3 regions of the Amycolatopsis sp. NPDC005003 genome follow, and region 2 is predicted to be linked to each of the others. Evidence: riboswitches for the same ligand, from Rfam matches in the RefSeq annotation. Region 2 holds a riboswitch; each other region holds the start of a gene.
The links. Region 2 has a riboswitch for S-adenosylmethionine ahead of thrC (threonine synthase). Riboswitches for the same ligand answer to the same signal wherever they lie in the genome.
Positions count from the first base shown of each region.

Region 1: linked by a shared signal. The riboswitch ahead of ACWED2_RS18830 (aminotransferase class V-fold PLP-dependent enzyme) and the one ahead of thrC (threonine synthase) in region 2 are both predicted to bind S-adenosylmethionine.
Region 3: linked by a shared signal. The riboswitch ahead of ACWED2_RS05160 (methionine ABC transporter ATP-binding protein) and the one ahead of thrC (threonine synthase) in region 2 are both predicted to bind S-adenosylmethionine.

Region 1 is NZ_JBSGAI010000014.1:199,247-201,504, reverse strand. Features, by position in the region: gene ACWED2_RS18835 (potassium/proton antiporter) at 1-856, shown strand, start outside; SAM riboswitch class IV at 935-1,049, shown strand; gene ACWED2_RS18830 (aminotransferase class V-fold PLP-dependent enzyme) at 1,089-2,258, shown strand, end outside.
Region 2 is NZ_JBSGAI010000004.1:62,080-64,337, forward strand. Features, by position in the region: gene holA (DNA polymerase III subunit delta) at 1-587, opposite strand, end outside; SAM riboswitch class I at 737-870, shown strand; gene thrC (threonine synthase) at 884-2,149, shown strand.
Region 3 is NZ_JBSGAI010000003.1:187,796-190,053, forward strand. Features, by position in the region: gene ACWED2_RS05150 (transglycosylase family protein) at 1-66, shown strand, start outside; gene rsmA (16S rRNA (adenine(1518)-N(6)/adenine(1519)-N(6))-dimethyltransferase RsmA) at 215-1,069, shown strand; SAM riboswitch class I at 1,174-1,264, shown strand; gene ACWED2_RS05160 (methionine ABC transporter ATP-binding protein) at 1,476-2,258, shown strand, end outside.

The sequences.
Region 1 (2,258 bases), on a different contig from region 2:
CGCGCTGCCGGCGACCGGCCTGTACCCGCTGGCCACGGTCGCGGTGTGCGTCGTGGCGTACTCGTCCGGGCAGCTGCTGCACGCGTCCGGGCTGCTCGCCACCTACGTCGCCGCGCTGGTGCTCGGCAATTCGCGGCTGCCGCACCGGTCGGACACGCTGTCGTTCGCCGAGGGCCTGGGCTGGCTGGCGCAGATCGGCCTGTTCGTGCTGCTCGGGCTGTTCGCCTCACCGGGCCGCCTGCTCGACGCGATCGTGCCGGGCCTGGTCGCCGGCGCCGTCGTGCTGCTGCTGGCGCGGCCGGTGTCGGTCCTCCTCGCGATGCTGCCGTTCCGGCTGCCGTGGCGCGAACAGGCGTTCCTGTCGTGGGCCGGGCTGCGCGGCGCCGTGCCGATCGTGCTCGCCATGATCCCGCTGTCCCAGGGGCTGCCGGGCGCCCAGCGGCTGGTCGACGCGGTGTTCGTGCTGGTCATCGTGCTGACGCTGGTGCAGGGGGCGACGCTCGGCCCGCTCGCGCGCCGGCTCGGGCTGGCCAAGAAGTCCGAGGCGCACGAGATCGAGGTCGACTCCGCGCCGCTGGACGAGCTGGGTGCCGAGCTGCTGCAGGTCCGGATCCAGCCGGGGTCGAAGCTGCACGGCGTGTACCTGTCCGAGCTGCGGCTGCCCGTCGGGGCGACGATCAGCCTGGTGGTGCGCGAGGGCGCGGGCTTCACCCCGCAGAAGACCAGCCGGCTGCAGGAGCACGACCAGCTGCTGGTCGTCACGACGAGCGCCGTCCGCGACGCCGTCGAACGCCGGTTGCGCGCGGTCGACCGGGCCGGCCGCCTCGCTCGCTGGAAGGGCGAGTCCGGCCGCTGAGCACGCTCTGTGACCGCCGTCTCAGAATGTGAGGCGGGGGTTGGCGGCCCGGCGCGTTCTCGGTTACCTTCTGGCTCAGGTCATGAGTGCCAGCGCGAAGCCCCGGCTTGCTGGCCGGCAACCCTCCTACCGCGGTGGGGTGCCCCGGGTGAAGACCGGGCCGGTCGCGCCGTGCGACGGGCAAGCGCGGGCCCCTCGCCGGGGTCCCCCGGATCGCCGAGGAGGCACCCCGATGACTCTCGCCATCGACCGCACCCAGCTCGAAGCCCCCGCCGTTCCCGCCGTCGCCGGTGCGTCGCTGCGGGTGCCGCTGGTGACCGGCGAAACCATCGGTTACGCCAACCTCGACCACGCCGCGAGCGCCCCGTGTCTCGACGCCGTCCGCGCGAAGGTCGACGAGTTCCTGCCCTGGTACGCCAGCGTCCACCGCGGCGCCGGCTTCGCGTCGCAGGTCTCCACCAAGCTCTACGAACGCACCCGCGACGTCCTGCGCCGCTTCGTCGACGCGCGGCGGACCGACACCGTCGTCTTCACCCGCAACACCACCGACTCCTTCAACCTGCTCGCCCGCAGCCTGCCGCGGCACACCACGGTCGTCGTCTTCGACACCGAGCACCACGCCGCGCTCCTGCCGTGGCAGGGGCCGAACGTCCGGCGGATCCCGACCCCGCGCACCCGCCTCGCCGCGGTGTCCGCTGTGGACGAAGCGCTCGCGGATGCTCCGCAAGGCCCGCGGCTGGTCGTCGTCACCGGAGCGTCCAATGTGACCGGTGAACTGCTCCCGGTCGCGGAAATCGCCGCCGTGGCGCGGAAACACGGCGCCCGCGTCGCGCTCGACGCCGCCCAGCTGGCCCCGCACCGCCGGATCTCGATCAAGGACCTGGACGTCGACTACGTCGCGCTGTCCGGCCACAAGCTCTACGCCCCCTTCGGCGCGGGCGCGCTGATCGGCCGCGCCGACTGGCTGCGCGCGGCCCGCCCGTACCTCGCCGGCGGCGGCGCGACCAAGCTCGTCACCGAAGACGCCGTCGTCTGGAACACCGGGCCGGAGCGCCACGAAGCGGGCTCGCCCAACACCATTGGCGTGTACGCGCTCGGCGTCGCGTGCGAGACCCTCAGCGCGAGCTGGGACGCGGTTGTCGAGCACGAGCAGGCCCTGCTCGCCCGGCTGCGCAAGGGCCTCGAGAGCATCCCCGGCTGCGCCGAACTGCGGCTGTTCGACGCGCCGGTCGACCGGGTCGGCACGGTCAGCTTCGTCGTCGACGGCTTCGACCCGGGCTGGCTCGCCGCGGTGCTGTCCGCCGAGTACGGCATCGGCGTCCGCGACGGCGCCTTCTGCGCCCACATCGCGGCCAAGCGCCTGATCGGCGTCACCGGCGGCGACGGGCAGCAGGCGGTCCGC
Region 2 (2,258 bases):
TGGTAGCGGCGGACCGCGTCCGCGTCGACGGCGCCACCCGTGTCCGCGACCAGCTGCGTCGCCGCCGAAGAGAGTTCCCGCAGGTCGGAGCCCACGGCGTCGAGGAGGGCGGCGACGCCCGCCGGGTCGATCTTGCCACCCACCCGGCGCACCTCGTGGCGCACGAACTGCTCCCGCTCGGCCGGCTTGGTGAGTTTCGGGCACTCGGTGACCTCGGCGCCGGCCTTCTTCAGCACCGCCGGGAGCGACTTGCCCGCCTTGCTGCGGCCGCCGCCGGTGTGCACGACAACCAGGACGACCCCGTCCGCCGGGTCCTTCAGGTACGCCGCCACGGCGTCCGACAGCTCCTGCGAGATGTCCTGCGCCGACTCGAGGACGATCACCCGGCCCTCGCTGAACAGCGACGGGCTGACCAGTTCGGCCAGCTCAGGCGCTGTGAGATCGGACACCCGGACCCGGGTCAGCTCCGCGGTCGCGTCCGTCGCGCGGGCGGCGGCGAGCGTCTCGCGGACGGCCCGCTCGATCAGCAGTTCTTCCTCACCCAGCACCAGGTGCAGCGGGGCCGGGGCGGTGGCTTGCGCGGTCACCCGGGAATCCTCTCACTTTGCGCTGCCATGCCCCCGCTCCGGTGATGTCGAGCGGCCACCGTGGCACGGGCCGAGCGCGATGTCGTACGGTGTAGCCGAGGCAGCCCGCCCCGGACGATCCGGCGTGCGCGGCACCGACAACCGAATACCGCTCATCCAGAGGGGCAGAGGGAACGGCCCGACGAAGCCCCGGCAACCGGCGTACAGCCTGTCATCCCGCGATCGCGGGATAGCTGACGACCACGGTGCCAATTCCGGCCCGCTTCGGCGGGGCAGATGAGGAAAGGAACCTCGCGATGACCGCCACCCTCGGCACGACCTCCACCACGAAGACCCCGGATCTCGGTCCCGCCGTCGAACTGGTGTCGAAGGAAGAGGGCCACCGGCAGCCGCTCGCTCCGGAGTTCGTCTCCGCCGAAGACTTCTCGCCGCTCGAGGTCGCCTACGACTTCGGCCGCGTCCGGCGCGAGGACATCGAGGCCGGCCCCAAGAACATCTGGCGCTACAAGAAGCTCCTTCCCGTGCCGTCCAACGTCGAGGAGATCCCGAACACCGAGCCGGGCGCGACGCGGCTGGTCCGCGCCGACCGCCTCGCCAAGGAACTCGGCCTCAAGCGCGTGTGGGTCAAGGACGACACCGGCAACCCGACGCACTCGTTCAAGGACCGCGTTGTCGCCGTCGCGCTGGCGGCGGCCCGCGAGTTCGGGTTCGAGGTGCTCGCGTGTCCGTCGACCGGCAACCTGGCCAACGCGACGGCCGCCGCGGCGGCCCGCGCCGGCTGGCGGTCGGTCGTGCTGATCCCCAAGACCCTCGAGCGTGCCAAGATCCTCACCACCGCGGTGTACGACGGCGACCTCCTCGCGATCGACGGCAACTACGACGACGTCAACCGCCTCGCCACCGAGCTCGCCGGCGAGCACCCGAAGTGGGCGTTCGTCAACGTGAACGTCCGGCCGTACTACTCGGAGGGCTCGAAGACGCTGGCCTTCGAGGTCGCCGAGCAGCTCGGCTGGCGGATCCCGCCGCAGATCGTCGTGCCGATCGCCTCCGGTTCGCAGCTGACCAAGGTGGACAAGGGTTTCCGCGAGCTGGGCCAGCTCGGTCTCGTGGAAGCCAGCCCGTACAAGGTGTTCGGCGCGCAGGCCACCGGCTGCTCGCCGGTGTCGGCGGCGTTCCGCGAAGGCCACGACGTGGTCCAGCCGGTGAAGCCGGACACGATCGCCCGTTCGCTGGCGATCGGCAACCCGGCCGACGGCCCGTACGTGCTCGACATCGTCAACCGCACCGGCGGCGCGATCGAGGACGTCTCCGACGAAGAGGTCGTCGAGGGCATCCGCCTGCTGGCCCGCACCGAAGGCATCTTCACCGAGACGGCGGGCGGGGTCACCGTCGCCACGGCGAAGAAGCTGGTCGAGACGGGCAAGCTGGACCCGGACGCCGAGACGGTGCTGCTGATCACCGGCGACGGCCTCAAGACCCTCGACGCGATCGAGAACCACGTGGGCCCCAAGGCCACCCTGCCGCCCTCGGCCGCGGCCGTGAACGAGGCCCTCGGCTACTGAGCGCGGTCCGGGGCGGGCACACCGGCCCGCCCCGGACGCTCGCGAATCGCGCTGACCACTGGCCAACGGCCGGACGGCCCGCCGCTCAGCGGACACGCCGCCCGGCCGC
Region 3 (2,258 bases), on a different contig from region 2:
GAGAAGGTCAAGGCCGGCCGCGGCGGCAGCTACAGCGCCTGGCCCGTCTGCGGCAAGAAGGCCTGAGTCCCACTTCGAACCGGCCCCCGTCCACCCCGGACGGGGGCCGCTTCGCGTGTGCAAGAACCGACCCTCCAGGTACGCGAACCGACCCTCCAGGTACGCGAACCGACCGTCCAGGTACGCGAACCGACCCCCTGGGTAAGCTCCAGCGGTGGTTGAACTGCTGGGACCGGCCGAAATCCGCGGGCTGGCGGCCGAACTCGACGTGCGGCCGACCAAGAAGCTCGGGCAGAACTTCGTGCACGATCCCAACACCGTCCGGCGGATCGTCGAGCTGGCGAACGTCGCCGAAGACGACGTCGTTCTCGAGGTCGGGCCCGGGCTCGGGTCGCTGACCCTCGGGCTGCTCGCCACCGGCGCGCGGGTCGTCGCCGTCGAGATCGACCCCAAACTGGCCGAACGGCTGCCCAGGACCGTCGCCGAGCGGGGCCCCGAAGCGGCGGAGCGGCTGACCGTCGTCGGGGCCGACGCCCTGCGCGTCACCCGCGCGGACCTCGGCGAGCCGACCGCCCTCGTCGCCAACCTGCCCTACAACGTCGCCGTACCGGTCGTGCTGCACCTGCTCGCCGAGGTGCCCTCCCTGCAAAAGGGCCTCGTCATGGTGCAGACCGAGGTGGCCGACCGGATGGCCGCCGGCCCCGGCAGCCGCATCTACGGCGTGCCGAGCGTCAAGCTCGCCTGGTACGGCCCCGCACGCAAGGTCGCCGCCGTGCCACGCTCGGTGTTCTGGCCGGTGCCGAACGTCGACTCCGCGCTCGTCGCCTTCGAACGGGCCGCCCGGACGGCGTCCGACGACCGGGAGCTGCTCTTCGGCTTGGTGGACGCCGCTTTCTCACAACGCAGGAAGACGCTGCGGGCCGCGCTCGCGGGCTGGGCGGGCTCCGCCGAGCGCGCGGGCGAGCTGCTCGGGGCCGCCGGGATCGATCCCAGGACCCGTGGCGAGCAGCTGGACGTGCACGACTTCGCCCGGATCGCGGCCGCCGCCCACTCCACAGTGGAGCCGTGAAGATACGCCTCCGTCGCTCCTGATCTCGCGATTCGGACACCGCCAGTCGTGTGATCTGGGCCAACGGGCTTGCTTTCGCTCCTCGGGATCGGTTTTACTCAGTACGTCCATCCCGAGCGACTGAGAGACCTGGCTCGCCGAAGTCGCAGCAACCACCCTCCGCAGGGCAGGTGCTACCGCCAGGACCGATGGAGGCCGTTTTCGATGAAGAGGGTAGCTCGCCCCCTGCTCCTGACCAGGCGTCGCGTAGTCGACGAAGGCCGCCGCTCCGTGACCGCATGTCGACGCTCCAACTGAGCTAGTCCGAGCCGGTCCACCTCTTCTTCATGCACCGTCCACAACGGACGGACCTTCGCTTGCGGCCGGGCGCGCCCATGGGGGCGGCGCCCCGTTTTCTGGAGCCTTCGTGATCACCGTCGAAAACCTGTCCAAAACCTTTGCCACCAACGGAAACTCCGTCGTCGCGCTGCGGGACGTGAGCGTCGACGTCCAGGCCGGCTCGCTGTTCGGCGTGGTCGGTCCCGCCGGGTCGGGCAAGTCCGTCCTCGCCCGGTGCATCGCCCTGCAGGAGCGCCCCGACCGCGGTGTCGTCCGCCTCGACGGCCTCAACACCGGCACCCTCGACGGCCGCCGCCTGCGCGAGATCCGCCGCCAGCTCGGCGTCGTCTCGACGAAGCCGGAGCTGATCGCCGAGCGCACCATCGCCGGCAACATCGCCTCCCCGCTCGAGCAGCTCGGCGTCGACGGCCCGCAGCGCCGCAGCCGGGTCGGCTCGCTGCTCGACCTCGTCGGCCTGACCCCGCGCGCCGCGCAGCGGCCCGGTGAGCTGTCCGCCGGTCAACTCCGCCGCGTCGCGGTCGCGAAGGCGCTGGCGGCGGCCCCCGCCGTGCTGCTCGCCGACGACCCGACCGCCGGTGTCGACCCGGAAGAGGCCGGTGCGGTGCTCGCCGTCCTCGACCGGGCCCGCTCCGAGCTCGGCACCACGGTCGTCGTCACCACACCGGACGCCGGCGTGGTCCGCCGGGTCTGCGACGACGTCGCGGTGCTGGAGGACGGCACCGTCGTCGAGCGCGGCTCGGTGCTCGACCTGATCTCGAACCCGGCCAGCCGCACGGCGCAGGCGCTGCTGCCGGCCATCGAGACGACCCGCTCGCAGGCGGCGCGCTACGACCGCTCGGCCGACGTCGTG